DNA from 3 places in the Streptomyces sp. NPDC027663 genome. Region 2 is predicted to be linked to each of the others. Evidence: riboswitches for the same ligand, from Rfam matches in the RefSeq annotation. Region 2 holds a riboswitch; each other region holds the start of a gene.
What was found. Region 2 has a riboswitch for S-adenosylmethionine ahead of ACZ4SF_RS10695 (amino acid ABC transporter permease). Riboswitches for the same ligand answer to the same signal wherever they lie in the genome.

Region 1 (6,028 bases), on a different contig from region 2:
CGTCTGCAACAGGTCAATCGGACGAGAATTCTGGACGCACACGGTCCGAAATGTGGTGAGAATTCGCCCGAATTCAGGGCAAGTCGGGCTCCATAAAAGGAGCAAATGCCGCATAAAACCCGAGTACTTTGGCTACTTCTTGTCGGGCTCTGCGGCATCAATCCAGGGCCCGTGACCCGAAGACCACGGCCGTGTTCCCCAACTGTACCGCGCTCAATCACACAGAATTGCCCCCTCCGCTTCTCTCACGGAGGGGGCAATCGGATGAACAATGGGTAACTGCTGTTACCCAAGGTAATAATCAGCCTCCGGCGACCGCCGGAATGATCGAGACGCCGGCGCCCTCGGGGGTCGCCGTGTCCAGACCCTGCTCGAAGCGGACGTCGTCGTCGTTGACGTACACATTGACGAACCGGCGCAGCTTGCCCTGGTCGTCCAGGACCCGGGCGGAGATCCCGGCGTGGTTCTTCTCCAGGTCGGTGATGACCTCGGCGAGGGTCGCGCCCTCGGCGCTGACCTCGGCCCGGCCACCGGTGTAGGTGCGCAGGATGGTGGGGATGCGAACGGTCACGCTCATGCGAGGCCAGCCTCTCGGAAGGAGTCCAGGGTCGGGCGGATGGTGGCGCTGAGGCCGGTCCCGGCCACCGCGTCGAGGGTCTTCAGGCCGTCGCCGGTGTTGAGGACGACCGTGGTCTTCGCCGGGTCCAGCACGCCGTCCTCGAGCAGCTTGCGGGTGACACCGACGGTCACCCCGCCCGCCGTCTCGGCGAAGATGCCCTCCGTGCGGGCCAGCAGCTTGATGGCGTCCACGACCTGCTCGTCCGTCACGTCCTCCACGGCGCCGCCGGTGCGGCGCGCGATGTCCAGGACGTACGGCCCGTCGGCCGGGTTGCCGATGGCGAGGGACTTGGCGATGGTGTTCGGCTTCTGCGGGCGGACCACGTCGTGTCCGGCCTTGAAGGCGGTGGACACCGGCGAGCAGCCCTCGGCCTGGGCGCCGAAGATCTTGTACGGCCTGTCCTCGACAAGGCCGAGCTTGATCAGCTCCTGCAGACCCTTGTCGATCTTCGTGAGCTGGGAGCCGGAGGCGATCGGGACCACGATCTGGTCGGGCAGCCGCCAGCCGAGCTGCTCGCAGATCTCGTACGCCAGGGTCTTGGAGCCCTCCGCGTAGTACGGCCGCAGGTTCACGTTGACGAAGCCCCAGCCCTCGCCGGCCGGGTCGCCGATCAGCTCGGAGCAGAAGCGGTTCACGTCGTCGTAGTTGCCCTCGATGCCGACGAGTTCGCCGCCGTAGACCGCGGCCATGACGACCTTGCCCTGCTCCAGGTCGTGCGGGATGAACACGCAGGACCGGAAACCGGCCCGGGCCGCGGCGGCACCGACGGCACCGGCCAGGTTGCCGGTGGAGGAGCAGGAGAGCGTGGTGAAGCCGAAGGCGCGGGCGGCCTCCAGGGCCTGGGCGACGACGCGGTCCTTGAAGGAGTGCGTCGGGTTGCCGGAGTCGTCCTTGATGTACAGCCCGCCGGTGACGCCCAGCTCGCCGGCCAGGTTGTCGGCCTTGACGAGCTTGGTCCAGCCCGGGTTGATGTTCGGCTTGCCGGCGACGTCCGCCGGGACCGGCAGCAGGGGCGCGTAGCGCCAGATGTTCGCGGGGCCGGCCTCGATGCGCGCCCGCAGCTCTTCGGTGTCGTAGGCGGAGAAGTCGTAGGCGATCTCCAGCGGGCCGAAACACTCCTCGCAGGCGAACACCGGTCCGAGCGGCACCCGGTGACCGCACTCGCGACAGCTGAGGGCCGCGGCGGGGCCGAGGTCTACGGTGGAACTGCTGGTGGTGGCAACTGTCTGCACAGCCATGGAGGCGAGGCCCTTTCTCCTCATCTTCCTCACGACGCACTTCGCCGTGAGACGGATTTGGCACCTTCCCTAGCCGGGAGCCTCGCGGAAACGATCAAGACTGATCTACGAGAACCGACTGGAGGGTTGCCGGGGCTTCATCGGGCCGTGTCCCTCTGCCCCTCTGGATGAGCTGTATGCGGTTGTGGACGCCGGTGACCCCCGACATGCGATGGTCATCGGCGTTGTTCAAGACTGTAACCGAAGGCCAGGACAGTTGAGATAGTCGTCCGAACCGCGAGATGGATCACACGCTGTCACCGAGTGTGATCACGACAGTGAGGAGCCGCAGACCGTGCTGGAAGAAGTCGAGCGCTGGCTGGCCGAGCGGTCCTGGTCCGTGGCCGATCGACCGCTCCACCGCATCCTGGCCGCCAAGCAGCGCACGGGCCACACGATCAGCGTCGTACTGCCCGCCCTCAACGAGGAGGAGACGGTCGGCGACATCGTCGCGACCATCCGTCACGACCTCGTGGAGAAGGTCCCGCTCGTCGACGAGATCGTCGTCGTCGACTCCGGATCCACCGACCGCACCTCCGAGGTCGCCGCCGGCGCGGGCGCCCGCGTGGTCCACCGCGACGACATCCTGCCCCGCCTGCCCGCCGTCCCCGGCAAGGGTGAGGTGCTGTGGCGCTCCCTGCTGGTGACCGGCGGGGACATCCTCTGCTTCGTCGACGCGGACCTGAAGGAGTTCTCCTCCGACTTCGTCTCCGGGATCGTCGGCCCACTGCTCACCGACCCGGGCCTCGAACTGGTCAAGGCGATGTACGACCGCCCGCTCGGCACCGGATCCGATGCGCTCGCCGCCGGTACGGCCGGCGGACAGGGCGGCCGGGTCACCGAGCTGATGGCCCGCCCCCTGCTGAACATGCACTGGCCCCAGCTGGCCGGTTTCGTGCAGCCGCTGGGGGGCGAGTACGCGGCCCGCCGGTCCCTGCTGGAACAGCTGCCGTTCCCCGTGGGCTACGGCGTGGAGCTGGGCATGCTCGTGGACGCGCTGCACCTGGTCGGCCTGGACGCGCTGGCCCAGGTCGACGTGGGCGTGCGCAGACACCGCCACCAGGACGGGCAGGCCCTCGGCCGGATGGCCGCCGCCATCTACCGCACGGCCCAGCTCCGGCTGGCCCGCGGCCATCTGGTCCGGCCCGCGCTGACCCAGTTCGAACGGGGCGAGGACGGGTTCGAGCCGCGTACCTACTCGGTGGACACCGAGGAACGGCCGCCGATGCTGGAGATCGCCGAGTACGCCGACCGGAAGGTGGCGTGAACGGGCCGTATACGGTCTCTTCCCGGACGGAACGTACGTTTGAGCGTTTCCGGGCCGGGCTAGGTTGAGGCGTATGGCTTCCTCGCGTGGTGCTGCGGAAAAGGCTCAGGTGCTGGTCGCGTCGAATCGCGGCCCGGTCTCCCATCAGGTGAGCGAGGACGGCTCGCTGCACGCCAGGCGGGGCGGTGGCGGACTCGTCTCGGGGTTGTCCGCCATCGGGTCGGACGCGGACTCCGTATGGGTGTGCGCCGCGCTCGGCGAGGGCGACCGGGAGGCCGTACGGCGCGCGGCCGGCGGGCTGCTGCCGGCCGAGGACACCGGCGGGCAGCGGGTGCGGATGCTCGACATCGACGCGACCGTGCACGCCGAGGCGTACAACGGCATCGCCAACTCGGTCCTCTGGTTCGTCCACCACATGCTGTACCAGACCCCGCTGGAACCGGTCTTCGACGCGGAATTCCGGCGCCAGTGGGCGTCGTACGAGGCCTACAACCAGGCGTTCGCCGAGGCGCTCGCCCAGGAGGCCGCCGAGGGCGCGGCGGTGCTGATCCAGGACTACCACCTGGCCCTCGCCCCCCGCATGCTCCGCCGGCTCCGCCCCGACCTGCGCATCGGCCACTTCTCGCACACCCCCTGGGCCCCGCCGGACTACTTCCGTCTGCTGCCGGACGACATCGCGACCGAGCTGCTGACCGGCATCCTCGGTGCCGACCGGGCCGCGTTCCTCACCCGGCGGTGGGCGGACGCGTTCAAGGACTGCTGCCACGCCGTGCTCGGGCCCGGCATCCCCTCCGGCACCCGGATCGGGGTGCACGGGCTGGGCGCGGACGCCGACTTCCTGCGCAAGCGGGCGCACGAGCCCGACGTGGCCGAGCGGATGGCGGCACTGCGGAAGGAGATCGGCACCGCGCCGGACGGTACGGCACGCCGGGCCGTCGTCCGGGTGGACCGCACCGAGCTGTCCAAGAACATCGTGCGCGGGCTGCTGGCGTACGAGCAGCTGCTGGAGGACCACCCCGAGTGGCGGGAGAAGGTCGTCCACGTGGCCTTCGCCTACCCCTCCCGGCAGGACCTCGCCGTGTACCGCGAGTACACCGCCGGGGTGCAGCGGGTCGCGGACGAGATCAACGAGCGGTACGGCACGGCGGACTGGAAGCCGGTCGTGCTGCACGTGAAGGACGACTTCGCCCGCTCCCTGGCCGCGTACCGGCTGGCCGACGTGGCCCTGGTCAATCCCATCCGGGACGGCATGAACCTGGTCGCCAAGGAGGTCCCGGTCGTCTCCGACGAGGGCTGCGCGCTGGTGCTGTCGCGGGAGGCCGGGGCGTACGAGGAGCTGGGCGAGGCCGCCTTCGTGGTGAACCCGTACGACATCGCGGGGACCGCGCGGGCGTTGCACGAGGCGCTGACCCTCCCGGCGGATGAGCGGGCGGAACGCTCCAAGAGGCTGGCGGCAGCGGCGACCGCGCTGCCGCCGGCTCGTTGGTTCCTGGATCAGCTGGAGGCGCTGACCGGTCAGCCGAGCTGAGCCGCCAGGGCCCGCAGGAGTGCGACGACCCCCTCCGGGCCGGCCACCACCAGGTCCGCGCGTTCCGCCAGTTCCGTGACCTCCGTGCTGCCGCTGCAGATCAGGAGGCCGGGGATGCCGTCGGTGCGGAGCTTGTCGATCGCGGCGAAGGCGGGGAGGTCGCCCAGGTCGTCACCGGCGTAGACGACACAGCCGGCGCCGGTGGTGCGGACGTGCTCGGTGAGCGCCACGCCCTTGTCCATGCCCGGCGGGCGGAGTTCCAGGACCAGGCGGCCGGGTTCGACGATCAGGCCGTGACGGGTGGCGAGGTCGGCGAGGGGGGCGCGCAGGGACTCGAACGTGGCCTGTGGGTCGGTGGCACGGCGGGTGTGGACCGCCACCGCGCGGCCCTTCTCCTCGATCCAGGTGCCCTCGCCTGCTCCCGCGCGCTCCAGCAGGGCCGGCAGCCCGGCGCGGACGGCGGCGACGCCGGGGTGCGGGGCGGGGGCGGTGATCTCGCCGGTGGCCGCGTCCCAGCGTTCGGCGCCGTAGTGGCCGAGGACGGTCAGGTGCTCCAGGCCGGGGACGTCGCCGAAGCCGCCGTAGCGGACCGCGACGTCGGCCGGGCGGCCGGTGATCACGGCGACGGAGGCGACCTTCGGGGCGAGGGCGGCCAGGGCGGGTACGGCGTCGGGGTGGGCGCGGGCCTGTTCGGGGTCGGCGACGATGGGGGCGAGTGTGCCGTCGAAGTCGAGGCCGATGACTGCGGTGCGGGGCTGCGCGAGCAGGGTGGCGAGTCCGTGGCGGCCTTGCTGGGTCTGCGGGGTCGGCAGAGGGTCCATACCGCGACAGTATCCGGCGCGGACCGGAGTCACTCCTGGGGCTCCGCCCCAGACCCCGCCAGGGGCTCCGCCCCTGGACCCCACGTCGCCCACCCACCACCCGACTCGGTGGGCCGAAAGGGCACCCTGTGAGGCCGACGCGAGCGGCCCCGGGTTGGTGGGCGGGGACCGGGCTCGGTCGGCCGCGAGGGTGGCTCACAAAGCCGACGCGAGCGGGAATCCCGGCCCGGATGGCGGGCTTCGACCCGGTGGGCCGAAAGGGCACCGCACGAGGGCCGGCGTGGGCTGGAGTCGGATCGGTGGGGGTCAGCGTTCTGTGCGGTGGGCGTCTCGTACCCGTCTGAGTCTGTTCACCGTCACCGGGTCGTGGGCCAGGGCGCGCTCGTCGTCCAGGAGGGCGTTGAGGAGCTGGTAGTAGCGGACCGGGGACAGGTCCAGTTGTTCGCGGATGGCGCGTTCCTTCACGCCGGGGCCGGTGAAGCCCCGGCGCTCCAGCGCGAGGATGGCCTTTTCGCG
Region 2 (6,028 bases):
ACGTCAGTGGCGACAGAGGGCGGCGGACACGCGCTGGAGGTCTATGTGCGGCCGGGAGTACAGACGGACGGAGCGGTACGGACGCGGGAGGCACAGCCTGCTTGCGTGCGGGGATCGCAGCAGGTGCGTGTGCGGGAGGCACAGCGGTCGGGCTTGCGGGACGCACAGCCGGCGTGTCTGCGGGAGTGCTCGGGTCACGGCCTTCTCCTCCCTCCGTCGGACGCGGCGTGCCTGGTCGGTGTCCGCCTGTCGGATCTCGTCATGACACTCAACGCCCGGCCGGGGCCGGGTGTTCCCGGCCCGCGGAACATGCGGATGCGGACCGGGGTGCGGATGCGGATGCGGTGTGGATCCGCATGGGGTGCGGATGCGGGTACCGATCCGGGTACGGATGCGGATGCGGATGCGGATGCGGGTACGGAGCCGAATGCGGGTGGGGGTACGGATACGGGTGGGGGTACGGATACGGATGCGCCGAGTCGTCCCCCAGCCTGCTGCCCCGGCCGCTGAACGCCCTCAGGAATTGGTCAGCGGCAGACCGGGCGGATTGACCTCGGACTTGGCCACGGCCTCGGCGGAGAGGTTGTAGGCGGCAAGCCACTTGGCGTACTGCCCGTGCTCGATCAGGTAGTTGATGGCGTCAGCGATGGGCTCGGCCAGCCCGCTGTCCTTCTTGGTGGTGGCCGCGATGAGCCCCTGGACGCTCGCGCCGGCGCCCGAGTAGGTGCCGGCGCTGCGGGTGGGGTTCGGGGAGTCGGCGGCCTGGGTGATGTGGTAGGCGACACCGGGGTTGGCGGCGAGGTAGGCGTCGATCTTGCCGCCGGTCAGCGCCAGGTGGGTGGCGTTCTTGCTCGGGTAGTGCTTGACGGTGAGGGCCTTGCCCTCCTTCTTCAGTCTGGCCTGCCACTCCAGGAGGATCTTCTCCTGGTTGGTGCCGTTGTCGACGGCGACCGTCCGGCCCGCGAGGTTGCGGTAGTCGCCGTCGAAGTTCCAGGTGCTCTTCTTCAGCACCTCGAAGCCCACCTCGTCCTTGCGGTAGGAGGCGAAGTCGTACTTCTTCTTGCGTTCCTCGGTGTCGGTGATGTTGGCGAAGCCGACGTCGGCCTTGCCGCTGTCGATGCCGACGAACATGTTCTCCCAGGTGGCGTTGGACAGTTCGGGTTCTAGGCCGAGGACCGCGGCGACCAGGCGGCCGAAGTCGGGTTCGGCGCCGGTGAGGGTCTTCTGGTCGCCGCCGATGTAGGCGAGCGGCGGGAAGCCGTCGGGCAGGGCGCCCACCACGATCTTCAGGGTGCCGTTCCGGCGGACGGAGGCGGGCAGTTCGGCGCTGATGGACTTCACCTCGGAGACCTTCAGCGTGGTCTCCTTCGCCGCGCCGTTGGACACCCTGCCCACGGTCACCGTGCCGGCGGAGTCGGTCGTGACGGCGGCGTCGCCGTCACCTCCGCAGGCGGCGAGCCCGCCGGCGAGGGAGGCGGCGACGGTCGCCGCGGTGAGGCCGCGGATCAGGCTGCGTCGGGAGAACTGGGTGGGCATGGCTGTCCTTGTCGTTCGGGAGGTTGTCGGCGGAGGGAGCAACGGGCGGGCGGCGGTCAGAGGACCTTGGCGAGGAAGTCGCGGGTGCGGTCGTGCCGGGGGCGGTCCAGCACCTCGGCGGGCGGCCCCTGCTCGACGATCCGTCCGCCGTCGATGAAGACGATCCGGTCGGCGACCTCGCGGGCGAAGCCGATCTCGTGGGTGACGATGACCAGGGTGGTGCCGCTGGTCGCGAGGTCCTTGATGACGGAGAGCACCTCGCCGACCAGTTCCGGGTCGAGGGCGGAGGTCGGTTCGTCGAAGAGGATGATGCCGGGGCGCAGGGCGAGCGCGCGGGCGATGGCGACCCGCTGCTGCTGGCCGCCGGACAGCTGCCGTGGATAGGCGCCGGTGCGGTCGCCGAGGCCGACCCGGGTGAGCAGTTCCCGGGCGAGTTCGCGGGCCTCGGGCCGGTCGAGCCGGCCGGTGGCGACGGGCGCGGCGGCGACGTTGTCGAGGACGGTCAGGTGCGGGAAGAGGTTGAAGTTCTGGAAGACGAAGCCGATCCGGCTGCGCTGGGCGAGGATGGCGCGCTCGCTCAGCTCCTTGAGCCGGCCGCCGCTGCCGCGCCGGACACCGATCAGTTCGCCGCCGACGCTGACGTGGCCGATCTCCGGCTTCTCCAGGTGGTTGATGACCCGGAGGAGGGTGGACTTGCCGGAGCCGGAGGGGCCGATGACGACGGTGACCTCGCCGGGGCGCACGGTCAGATCGATGCCGTCGAGGACGCGGTGGGTGCCGTACCACTTGTGGACGTCGTGCACCTCCAGTGCGGCCGGAGCCGGTTCCAGGGTGTCGGTGGCGGTGGCGGTCATACGGCGGCCTCCCTGCGCAGCCGGGCCCGGAAGCCGGTGAGGGCCCGCCGCGCCTTCTGCAGCGGGGTCGGCGGCAGGCTGCGGGTGGCGCCCCGCGCGAAGTACCGCTCGACGTAGAACTGGACGACGGACACGGCGCTGGTGAGGATCAGGTACCAGACGGTGGCCACCAGCAGCAGCGGCACGATGTCGCCGGGGTAGGTGCTGCCCATGGTCTGCACGGTGCCGAACAGGTCGAGCAGCGACACGTAGAACACCAGGGACGTGCTCTTGATCAGGCCGATGAGCTGGTTGACGTAGTTCGGGGTGATGGACCGCAGGGCCTGCGGGAAGACGATCCGGGTGAACTGGTAGCGCCTGGGCAGCCCGAGCGCCGCCGCGGCCTCGTGCTGGCCCTGGTCGACGGAGAGGATGCCGCCGCGGACCACCTCGGAGGCGTAGGCCGCCTCGTTGAGGCTGAGCCCGAGCACGGCGACCGCCATGTCGGTGGCCAGTTCCGACTCGTCGAAGGAGACGAAGGCGGGGCCGAAGGGGATGCCGAGGCTCACCGTCTTGTACAGGGCGCTGAAGTTGTACAGGAAGATCAGTACGACGATGAGCGGCACCGAGCGGAACAGCCAGGTGTAGGTCCAGCTCACGGCGCGCAGTACGGGGCTGCCGGACTGCCGGCCGAGGGCCAGCAGGATGCCGCCGAGGAGGCCCAGCACCGCGCTGAGGACGGTGACTTCGAGGGTGACGAGGAGACCGTCGAGGAGGGTGGGGCGCAGGAACCAGTAGCGGAAGCGGTCCCACTGGTAGAAGGGGTTGGTGGCCAGCCCGTGCACGACCTGTGCGACGAGGACGAGCACCAGGGCTCCGGCGAACCACCGGCCGGGGCGGCGCAGCGGCTGAACCCGTTGGGCGACAGGCGGCTTTGACGGGGTGTCGGCAGGTGGCGCCTCGGCGAAGGAGACGGCGGCACCTGAGAGTTCACTCATGGCGGGCTCCGGCGGAGTGGGTCACCCCGGGACCGCGGACGAACGGGTGCGGCCACCACGGCGCTACGGCACGGGGCGGCGCACGGGCATGCGCGGAAACCGGGGGCTGGGCGGACAACGGCACACGGCATAGACGGTGTGCGGCAAAGACGCTGGGGCTGGGAGAGACGTCAGCCCCGACAGCGGGCAGAGCCCGGTGCGGTACACAGCGCGCTGTTCACGCGGAGCAGGTCGACGGCTCGGTCGGCGACGAGGAGGGCGGCGTAGGACGGCACGCAGCCCTGGGGACGGCTCGCGGCCGTCCTGGGAGCTGCGTCCATGGCGTCACCTGTCACTGTTCCGGCCCCGTGGGGCCTCGCGCTTACCGAATGCGTCGTCCGGTCCGGTCGTCACCTGGGGCACCCCACCGCGGTGCGAGGGTTGCCGGTCAGCGAGCCAGGGCTTGGCGCTGACGCTCATGACCGTTCTGGGCCGTAAGTAAGGCAGTTGCTCGTTGGAATGTCAACGGCCGTCCGCTCAATGGACGGGTGGCGGCCCGCTCTCACCTGCGGGAAGCGTCGGATCCGTCCGTCGCGTGCAGTGCCCAGTCCAGGATCTGGACGGCGGCTCCGGCGGCCTCCAGGCCCCGGCAGCGGCCGTGGTGACGGCGGGCGATGCCGTCGAGGTCGAGGTGGCGGCCGAAGGCCGGGTGGCCGGCCAGCCGGCGGGCATAGGCCCACAGGGCCCGGTGGCCGGCGATGCGGTGCACGGCGGAGGCGTCGAGGTGGTAGCGGTGGACGGTGTCCAACTGCACCAGGGACACCCAGAGTCCGATGTCGGCGGCGGTGAGCCGGTCGTCGGCCAGGTACTCCCCGCCGTCGAGTCCCCGTTCCAGCCGGCCCAGGGTGTCGAGCAGCACCTGCAGGGCGGCGGCTCGTTCGGCCGGGCCGGTGCCGGCCCGGCCGGCGCGCTGCGCGGCCTCCTCGATGCCCTCGGCACACATCCGTTCGACGGCCTCGATGACGGACTCCAGGCCGGAGGGGTACAGGCAGGTGTGACCGTCGTGCCGGAACCGGTCAAGATCGCGCAGGATGTCGGGGGCGTGGGTGCTGACGATCCGTCCGGACCAGTCGTCACTGAGGACGGGTCCGAGCGCCGGGCCCGTGTAGTGGTGGGCGCTCGCCTGGTACAGCGGGCGCAGCGCCGTGTGACCGCCGTCGGGACGGTCCGGGACGGCGGGCAGAAGAGTGACCGGACAGCCGGCGTCCAGGCCGAGCAGGCTGTGTCCGACGGCGAGGCGCAGCCCGTCGGGACAGGCCGTCGACAGATGGAGCCGGTAGCGGTGCGGCACGGCGTAGTGGCCGCTGCGCGCGTCCTGGCCGATCCGCCCCCGGAACGCGGGGGCGGCGCGGTGGGCGGACGGTACGGCGGCGAGCGGAGCGATGGACATACGTCTCCCTTGGTCGTGGGCGTGCGAACGGGCGCGTCGACGTCCACGTGCCCGGACGGTGGGTTCGATGGGCGTGACCGGTGAGTTCGGTGGGCGTGAGGGGCCGCAGGGGGTTCGGTGGGCGTGACCCGATGGGTTCGGTGGGCGTGAGCGGCTGCGGTGGGTTCGGTGGGCGGCGGGGGCCCCTGTGGGTTCCGTGGGCGGCGGGGCCCCGCTCAGCGGCGCGGTCCGATCGCGCTGCAGACGCGCAGCAGGTCGATGTGGCGGCGGGAGGTGAGCAGGGGTTCGCGCAACGGCGTGCGGCCTGCCCGGCCGCCGACCGTTCCGAGGCGCACCATCATTCCCTACCCCATCGCTAGGATTCCCTGTCCGGCAGTGTCGAGCCGGCTTCCTGCGACGTCAAGGGGGCGCCCACGCCCGGGATTCGGGATGCGCCCGTCCGGGGGCCGAGGTCTCCCCACGTCGCGGTCCAGGGTCTCCTCAGCGAGAGAAACATGTGACATAGTACTGCGCGTGACGAAGCGACTGACCTGCGACGTCGTGGTCGTGGGGGCCGGAATGGTGGGCGCGGCCTGTGCGCTGTACGCCGCCCGGGCCGGTCTCGACGTACGGCTGGTGGACCGGGGCCCGGTGGCCGGAGGCACCACCGGCGCGGGCGAGGGGAACCTGCTCGTCTCCGACAAGGAACCGGGCCCGGAACTCGAACTCGCCCTGTTGTCGGCCCGGTTGTGGGGCGCTCTCGCGGAGGAACTGGGTGCCTCGATCGAGTACGAGCCCAAGGGCGGCCTCGTGGTCGCCTCCACGCCCGGCACCCTGACGGCGCTGGAGGGGTTCGCCGCGGGCCAACGGGACGCCGGGGTCACGGCCGTACCGGTCGACGGTGACCGACTCCGCGAGCTGGAACCGCACTTGGCGTGCGGCATGGCGGGCGGGGTGCACTACCCCCAGGACGCCCAGGTCATGCCGGCGCTGGCCGCCGCCCACCTGGCCCGCGCCTCCGGCGCCCGGCTCCACCTGGGCCGCTCCGTGACCGGGGTGCTGCGCACGGCGGACGGCGCCGTGCTCGGCGTGCGCACCAGCGGGGGCGACATCCACGCGCCGGCAGTGGTGAACGCGGCCGGCACCTGGGGCGGTGACCTCGCGGCGCTCGCGGGCGTACGGCTGCCGGTGCTCCCCCGGCGCGGTTTCGTGCTGGTCACCGAGCCGCTGCCGCGAATGATCCGGCACAAGGT
Region 3 (6,028 bases), on a different contig from region 2:
CGGTTACTCGCTCCCGGACGACCTGCTCTCCGGCACCGGTGTCCGCTTCACCCAGGGCGCGATCCTGTCCGTGCCGATCGTCGGCACGTACATCTCGATGTTCCTGTTCGGCGGCGAGTTCCCCGGCCACGACTTCGTCGCCCGGTTCTACTCGGTCCACATCCTGCTGCTGCCGGGCATCATGCTCGGCCTCGTGGTCGGCCACCTGATCCTGGTCTTCTACCACAAGCACACGCAGTTCGCGGGCCCCGGGAAGAGCGAGAAGAACGTCGTCGGCATGCCGCTGCTGCCGGTCTACATGGCCAAGGCCGGAGGCTTCTTCTTCCTGGTCTTCGGTGCCATCGCGATCATCGCCGCGGTCGCTCAGATCAACCCGATCTGGGCCATGGGTCCCTACCGTCCGGACCAGGTGTCCACCGGCGCCCAGCCCGACTGGTACATGGGCTTCGCCGAGGGTCTGGTCCGCTACATGCCGGGCTGGGAGATCAACTTCTGGGGTCACACGCTCGTCCTGGGCGTGTTCATCCCGCTGGTGCTCTTCGGTCTCGTCCTGGCGGCGATCGCGGTCTACCCGTTCATCGAGTCCTGGGTCACCGGCGACAAGAGCGAGCACCACATCCTGGACCGCCCGCGCAACGCCCCGACCCGTACCGCGTTCGGTGTCGCCTGGGTGACCGTGTACATGATCGGCCTGGTGGGCGGTGGCAACGACCTCATCGCCACCCACTTCCACCTGTCGATCAACGCCGTGACCTGGTTCGTCCGGATCTTCTTCTTCGCCGGACCGGTCATCGCGTTCCTCGTCACCAAGCGGATCTGCCTGGGTCTGCAGCGCCGTGACCGCGACAAGGTGCTGCACGGCCGCGAGACCGGCATCATCAAGCGGCTGCCGCACGGTGAGTTCATCGAGGTGCACGAGCCGCTCAGCCAGGAGCAGCTGCACACCCTCACGGCCCACCACCAGTACGAGCCGGCCGCGGTCGGCCCGACGGTCGACGAGAACGGTGTCGAGCGCAAGGTGAAGGCGTCCGAGAAGCTGCGCGCGAAGCTCAGCAACGCCTACTACGGCGAGGACAACCAGATCCCGAAGCCCACCGTCGACGAGTACAAGGAGATCACGAGCGGCCACGGCCACCACTGATCCCCGCGTCGCCACGCCACACCAGAAGGGCCCCGTCCGGCTTACGGACGGGGCCCTTCGCCGTGTCCCGGGCTGGATAGGGTGGGGACCACATTGTTCTTTCGACACCCAGGAGCGGCTATGAACGCTGTGACCCCCGCTGGAGGCGACACCGCGGCGGGCCGTTCCTGGCCCACCCTGCTGAACGGCCTGCTCACCGGTCAGGACCTGTCCGCCGACGACACGGCCTGGGCGATGGACCTGATCATGCGCGGGGAGGCGACCGACGCCCAGATCGCCGGGTTCATGGTGGCGTTGCGGGCCAAGGGCGAGACGGTCCAGGAGATCAGCGGCCTCGTCCGCACCATGTACGAGCACGCCAACGTGATCGAGGTGCCGGGCCCGGCCGTCGACATCGTCGGCACCGGCGGCGACGGCGCCAAGACGGTGAACATCTCCACCATGTCCGCGATCGTGGTCGCGGGCACGGGCGCGAAGGTCGTGAAACACGGCAACCGGGCCGCGTCCTCCGCCTCCGGCTCCTCCGACGTCCTGGAGAAGCTCGGCATCAACCTGAACCTGACCCCGCAGCGGGTCGCCGAGGTCGCCGAGGAAGCCGGCATCACCATCTGCTTCGCGGTGCGCTTCCACCCGTCGCTGCGTCATGTCGCCCCGGCGCGCTCCCAGTTGGGCATCCGGACCACCTTCAACGTGCTCGGTCCGCTCACCAACCCGGCCAAGGTGCGCGCCCAGGCGGTCGGGGTCGCCGACCCGCGCATGGCGCCCATCGTCGCCGGTGTCCTCGCCGAACGCGGAAACTCCGCACTCGTCTTCCGGGGCGACGACGGCCTGGACGAGCTGACCGTCACCGACACCTCCCGGGTGTGGGTGGTCCGGGACGGCAAGGTCACGGAGCAGACCTTCGACCCGCGTGACGTCGGCATCGACCTCGTCCCCGTGGACGCCCTGCGCGGCGCCGACGCGTCCTACAACGCGGAGGTGGCCCGCCGACTCCTGGACGGCGAGCAGGGGGCCGTCCGGGACGCGGTGCTGCTGAACTCGGCGGCGGCACTGGTGGCCCTCGAACCGACGGACGCGCCGCTCGCCGAGCAGATCCGCGCGGGCATGACCCGGGCGGCGGAGTCGATCGACTCGGGCGCGGCGAAGCGCACGCTGGAACGCTGGGTGGCCGTCAGCAACGCCTAGGGGGTGTCGCGACACCCCATGGCCCCCGTCGAGGTGCGTCCCGCGATCCGGACACGGGTTGCGGGGCGCCGATCATTTCGCGTACGTTCCTGTACCAGGTCATGAGCGACAGTCATTCGGCCCCGGCCGGCTGTCCGGCAACCCTCCGTCCGTGGCGGGGTGCCCCGGGTGAAGACCAGGTCGTAGGCAGCGAGGTCTACGGCAAGCGCGGACCCCTCGCGAAACCAGGGGTCCTGGTCGTCGAGGAGCCTTCCGTGAGCAAGCGAATGCGATAGGGCCGCAGAGCCCCGCCTCCGCATCCCCTTTCACCTTCACCGCGCTCGAGCCGCCGTACCTGCGTGTGCTGCTCGCGCGGTGAATTCCACCTGCCTTCACGGGAGTTCCGCCATGTCCGTCTCCACCGCTGCCACCGACCAGTCCGTCTGCCGTGACATCTCGGCGGTGCTGCCCGTTCTGGGCAGGGATGTCACCGTCCCGCTCGTCACCGGTGGCGAAGTCACCTACGCCGCCCTCGACTACGCCGCCAGCGCCCCCGCCCTCCAGCGCGTCTGGGACGACGTCGCCGCCTACGCCCCCTACTACGGCAGCGTCCACCGCGGCGCCGGCTACCTCTCGCAGCTGTCCACCGACCTGTTCGAGAACGCGCGCCAGGCGGTCGCCGAGTTCCTCGGCTGCCGGCCGGCCGACCAGGTGATCTTCACCCGCTCGACCACCGACTCCCTCAACCTGCTGGCCCGCAGCCTCCCGGCCGACTGCCAGGTCTTCGTCTTCGAGACCGAGCACCACGCCTCCCTGCTGCCCTGGCAGGACGCGAAGGTCACCTGCCTCGACGCCCCGCGCACCCCGCAGCAGGCCGTGCGCACCCTGGAGCGGGCGCTCGCCGACCGCGACCCCTACGGGCCGGCCCTGGTCTGCGTCACCGGCGCCTCGAACGTCACCGGCGAGCTGTGGCCGGTGCGTGAACTGGCCGCCGCAGCACACGCCCACGGTGCCCGGATCGTCCTGGACGCCGCCCAGCTGGCCCCGCACCACCCCGTGGACATCCGTGACCTGGACGTCGACTGGGTCGCCTTCTCGGGGCACAAGCTGTACGCCCCCTTCGGCTCCGGTGTCCTGGCCGGCCGCGCCGACTGGCTGCAGGCTGCCGGGCCGTACCTCGCGGGCGGCGGCGCCAGCCGCAAGGTCACCCGGCGCCAGGACGGCGGCGTGGACGTGGAGTGGCACGACAGCGCGGCCCGGCACGAGGCCGGCTCCCCGAACGTCATCGGCGCCTACTCCATCGCGTCCGCCTGCAAGGCGCTCACCGAGGCCGGCTGGGACACCCTGGTCGCCCGCGAACAGCACCTGATCCGCACGGTCCGAGCGGGCCTCGCCGAGGTCCCCGAGGTGAAGGTCCTCTCCCTCTTCGGCGACGACGCCCCCCGCGTCGGCGTCCTCTCCTTCGTCGTGGAGGGCTGGAACAGCTCCCACTTCGCCGCCGCCCTCTCCGCCGAGTACGGCATCGGCGTCCGCGACGGCCTCTTCTGCGCCCACCCCCTGGTCCGCACCCTCCTGGGCACCGGTCCGCAGACCCAGGGCGAGTGCGGCGCCCCCGAGGCAGCCCCGGGCGAGAAGTCCCTCAACGCCATCCGGGTGAGCTTCGGTGCGGGCACTCCCGACGAGCACGTCGAGCGCTTCGTCAACGCCGTCAGGGAACTGGTCCGGGACGGCGCCAAGTGGCAGTACCGCACGGAGGAAGGCCGCTGCGTCCCGGCGGTGTGACCAGCGCCCCGAAGGGACGGGGGGTACGGCGCGGGAAACCACGACGGACCCGCGCCCGCCGTACCATCGCACCCGGCAGACGATCGGGCGACGTCCACAGGTCCGACGGCGCCCAATACACTCCCCCTGGCAGCAGCTAGACCGGGGGGATCACGGAGTGCAATCGCTGCGCGCAACCGACCCGCGCCACATCGGCCCGTACGACGTCACGCACAGACTCGGCGCCGGCGGTATGGGCGAGGTCTATCTCGCCCGTTCCCGCACCGGACTCCGGGTCGCGGTGAAGGTCGTACGGGCCGAGCACGCCGAGGACCGCACCTTCCGTGCCCGGTTCCGGCACGAGGTGCGGGCCGCGCAGACCGTCGGCGGTGCGGGCACCTACACCGCGCGGGTCGTGGACGCCGACACCGAGGCCGAACGCCCGTGGATGGCCTCGGAGTTCGTGTCCGGCCCGAATCTGCGGGACGCCGTCCTGGACCACGGGGCGCTGCCCGAGCCGGCGGTGCGGGTGCTGGCCGCCGCGCTCGGCGAGGCGCTGGGTGCCATCCATGCCAAGGGGCTGGTGCACCGCGATCTCAAGCCGTCCAACATCCTGCTCGGCCCGGACGGGCCGCGGGTCATCGACTTCGGGATCGTCCGGGCCCTGGAGGCCACCGCGCTGACCCGTACCGGCGCGGTCGTCGGCTCGGTCGGCTACGTCTCGCCGGAGCAGATCCGCAACGGCGGCCAGGTGGGCCCGCCGAGCGACGTCTTCTCCCTCGGAGCGGTTCTCGCCTACGCCTCGGCCGGCCGGGAGCCGTTCGGCGAGGGCCAGGACTCGGTCGTCCTCCTGCGCATCCTGACCCGCGACTTCGATCTGTCCGGCGTGCCGGACGGCGTACGCCCGCTGGTGACGGCTTGTCTGCGCGAGGACCCGCTGGAGCGTCCGGTGCCGCAGGAGGTGGTGGCGAGCGCCGGGTTCACCCCGGACACCCTGCGCGCCGGGCTCCACCCGGGCTGGTACGGCCCCACGACCGAGCCGGGCTCCGCACCCGCAGACCGCCCCAGCGGCGTGGAGTACTTCGCACCGGCGCCCGCCCTCGCGCCGGTGTCCGCCCTCGCGCCGGGGGCCGATCCCGCCCTTACCCCGGGGGCCGATCCCGCCCCTACCTCGGGGGCCGATCCCGCACTCACGCCGGGGTCCGATCCCGCACTCACGCCGGGGGCCGATCCCGCACTCACGCCGGGGTCCGATCCCGCACTCACGCCGGGGTCCGATCCCGCCCCCAGGTCCGACACTGCCCCCACCCCCACCCCCGCCTCCTCGGCCACCCCTTCTCCGGCGCCTGCCTCTTCCGCCACCCCCACCCCCACCCCAGCCTCCTCCACCGTCCCCGCCGTTCGCCGCCTCGGTGCCGTCGCCCCCGGTCGGCGCCGTCTGCTGCAGGCGCTCGCCGGTGGCGCCGTCGCCGTGGCCGGTGCGGGCGTGGGGGGCTGGCTGTGGCAGCGGGGGACCGGGACCGAGGGGATGACCGGCGATTACCGGCTGCCCGAGGAGTCGGCCCCGGGCATGGCGCAGACCCCGGCCGCCGGCAGGCCCGCCGTGCTGCGCTGGCAGTACGACCTGGGTGGCATCGGCGGTCTGGACGGCCCTTGTTGCGCGCTCTCCCCGGACGGTTCCGTCATCTACGCCGGCACCTCCGACGGCGTCCTGCACGCCGTCTCCCGGGACGGCTCCAAGCGCTGGAAGGTGCGGCTCGGCGACGACGTCTCGACCCCCGTGGCCACCGCGAACGGCGTGTACTGCGTGGTCGGCTTCCATGCCGAGCAGGCGCGCCGGCTCACCGCGGTCAGTCCGTCCGGCAGCCCGCGGTGGACCCGCACCCTCGGCGACGAGGGCTACGCCGTTCCGGTGCTGCTCGGTGCCGACGTACTGGTCTCGGTCGGCGGCACGGACGCGGG

Region 1: another riboswitch for S-adenosylmethionine. It lies ahead of thrC (threonine synthase); the one in region 2 lies ahead of ACZ4SF_RS10695 (amino acid ABC transporter permease).
Region 3: another riboswitch for S-adenosylmethionine. It lies ahead of ACZ4SF_RS24690 (aminotransferase class V-fold PLP-dependent enzyme); the one in region 2 lies ahead of ACZ4SF_RS10695 (amino acid ABC transporter permease).

The regions. Positions count from the first base shown of each region.
Region 1 covers NZ_JBVHSK010000006.1:132,261-138,288, reverse strand. The annotation lists gene ACZ4SF_RS18440 (MoaD/ThiS family protein) at 302-577, opposite strand; gene thrC (threonine synthase) at 574-1,857, opposite strand; SAM riboswitch class I at 1,875-2,031, opposite strand; gene ACZ4SF_RS18430 (glucosyl-3-phosphoglycerate synthase) at 2,192-3,163, shown strand; gene ACZ4SF_RS18425 (alpha,alpha-trehalose-phosphate synthase (UDP-forming)) at 3,237-4,691, shown strand; gene otsB (trehalose-phosphatase) at 4,679-5,512, opposite strand; gene ACZ4SF_RS18415 (DUF3263 domain-containing protein) at 5,819-6,028, opposite strand, start outside.
Region 2 covers NZ_JBVHSK010000003.1:308,717-314,744, forward strand. The annotation lists gene ACZ4SF_RS10680 (putative leader peptide) at 4-198, opposite strand; gene ACZ4SF_RS10685 (transporter substrate-binding domain-containing protein) at 517-1,536, opposite strand; gene ACZ4SF_RS10690 (amino acid ABC transporter ATP-binding protein) at 1,593-2,390, opposite strand; gene ACZ4SF_RS10695 (amino acid ABC transporter permease) at 2,387-3,367, opposite strand; SAM riboswitch class IV at 3,720-3,830, opposite strand; gene ACZ4SF_RS10700 (glutathione S-transferase C-terminal domain-containing protein) at 3,909-4,796, opposite strand; gene ACZ4SF_RS10705 (putative leader peptide) at 5,012-5,137, opposite strand; gene ACZ4SF_RS10710 (NAD(P)/FAD-dependent oxidoreductase) at 5,310-6,028, shown strand, end outside.
Region 3 covers NZ_JBVHSK010000010.1:6,360-12,387, forward strand. The annotation lists gene qcrB (cytochrome bc1 complex cytochrome b subunit) at 1-1,141, shown strand, start outside; gene trpD (anthranilate phosphoribosyltransferase) at 1,262-2,326, shown strand; SAM riboswitch class IV at 2,424-2,540, shown strand; gene ACZ4SF_RS24690 (aminotransferase class V-fold PLP-dependent enzyme) at 2,714-4,087, shown strand; gene ACZ4SF_RS24695 (protein kinase domain-containing protein) at 4,245-6,028, shown strand, end outside.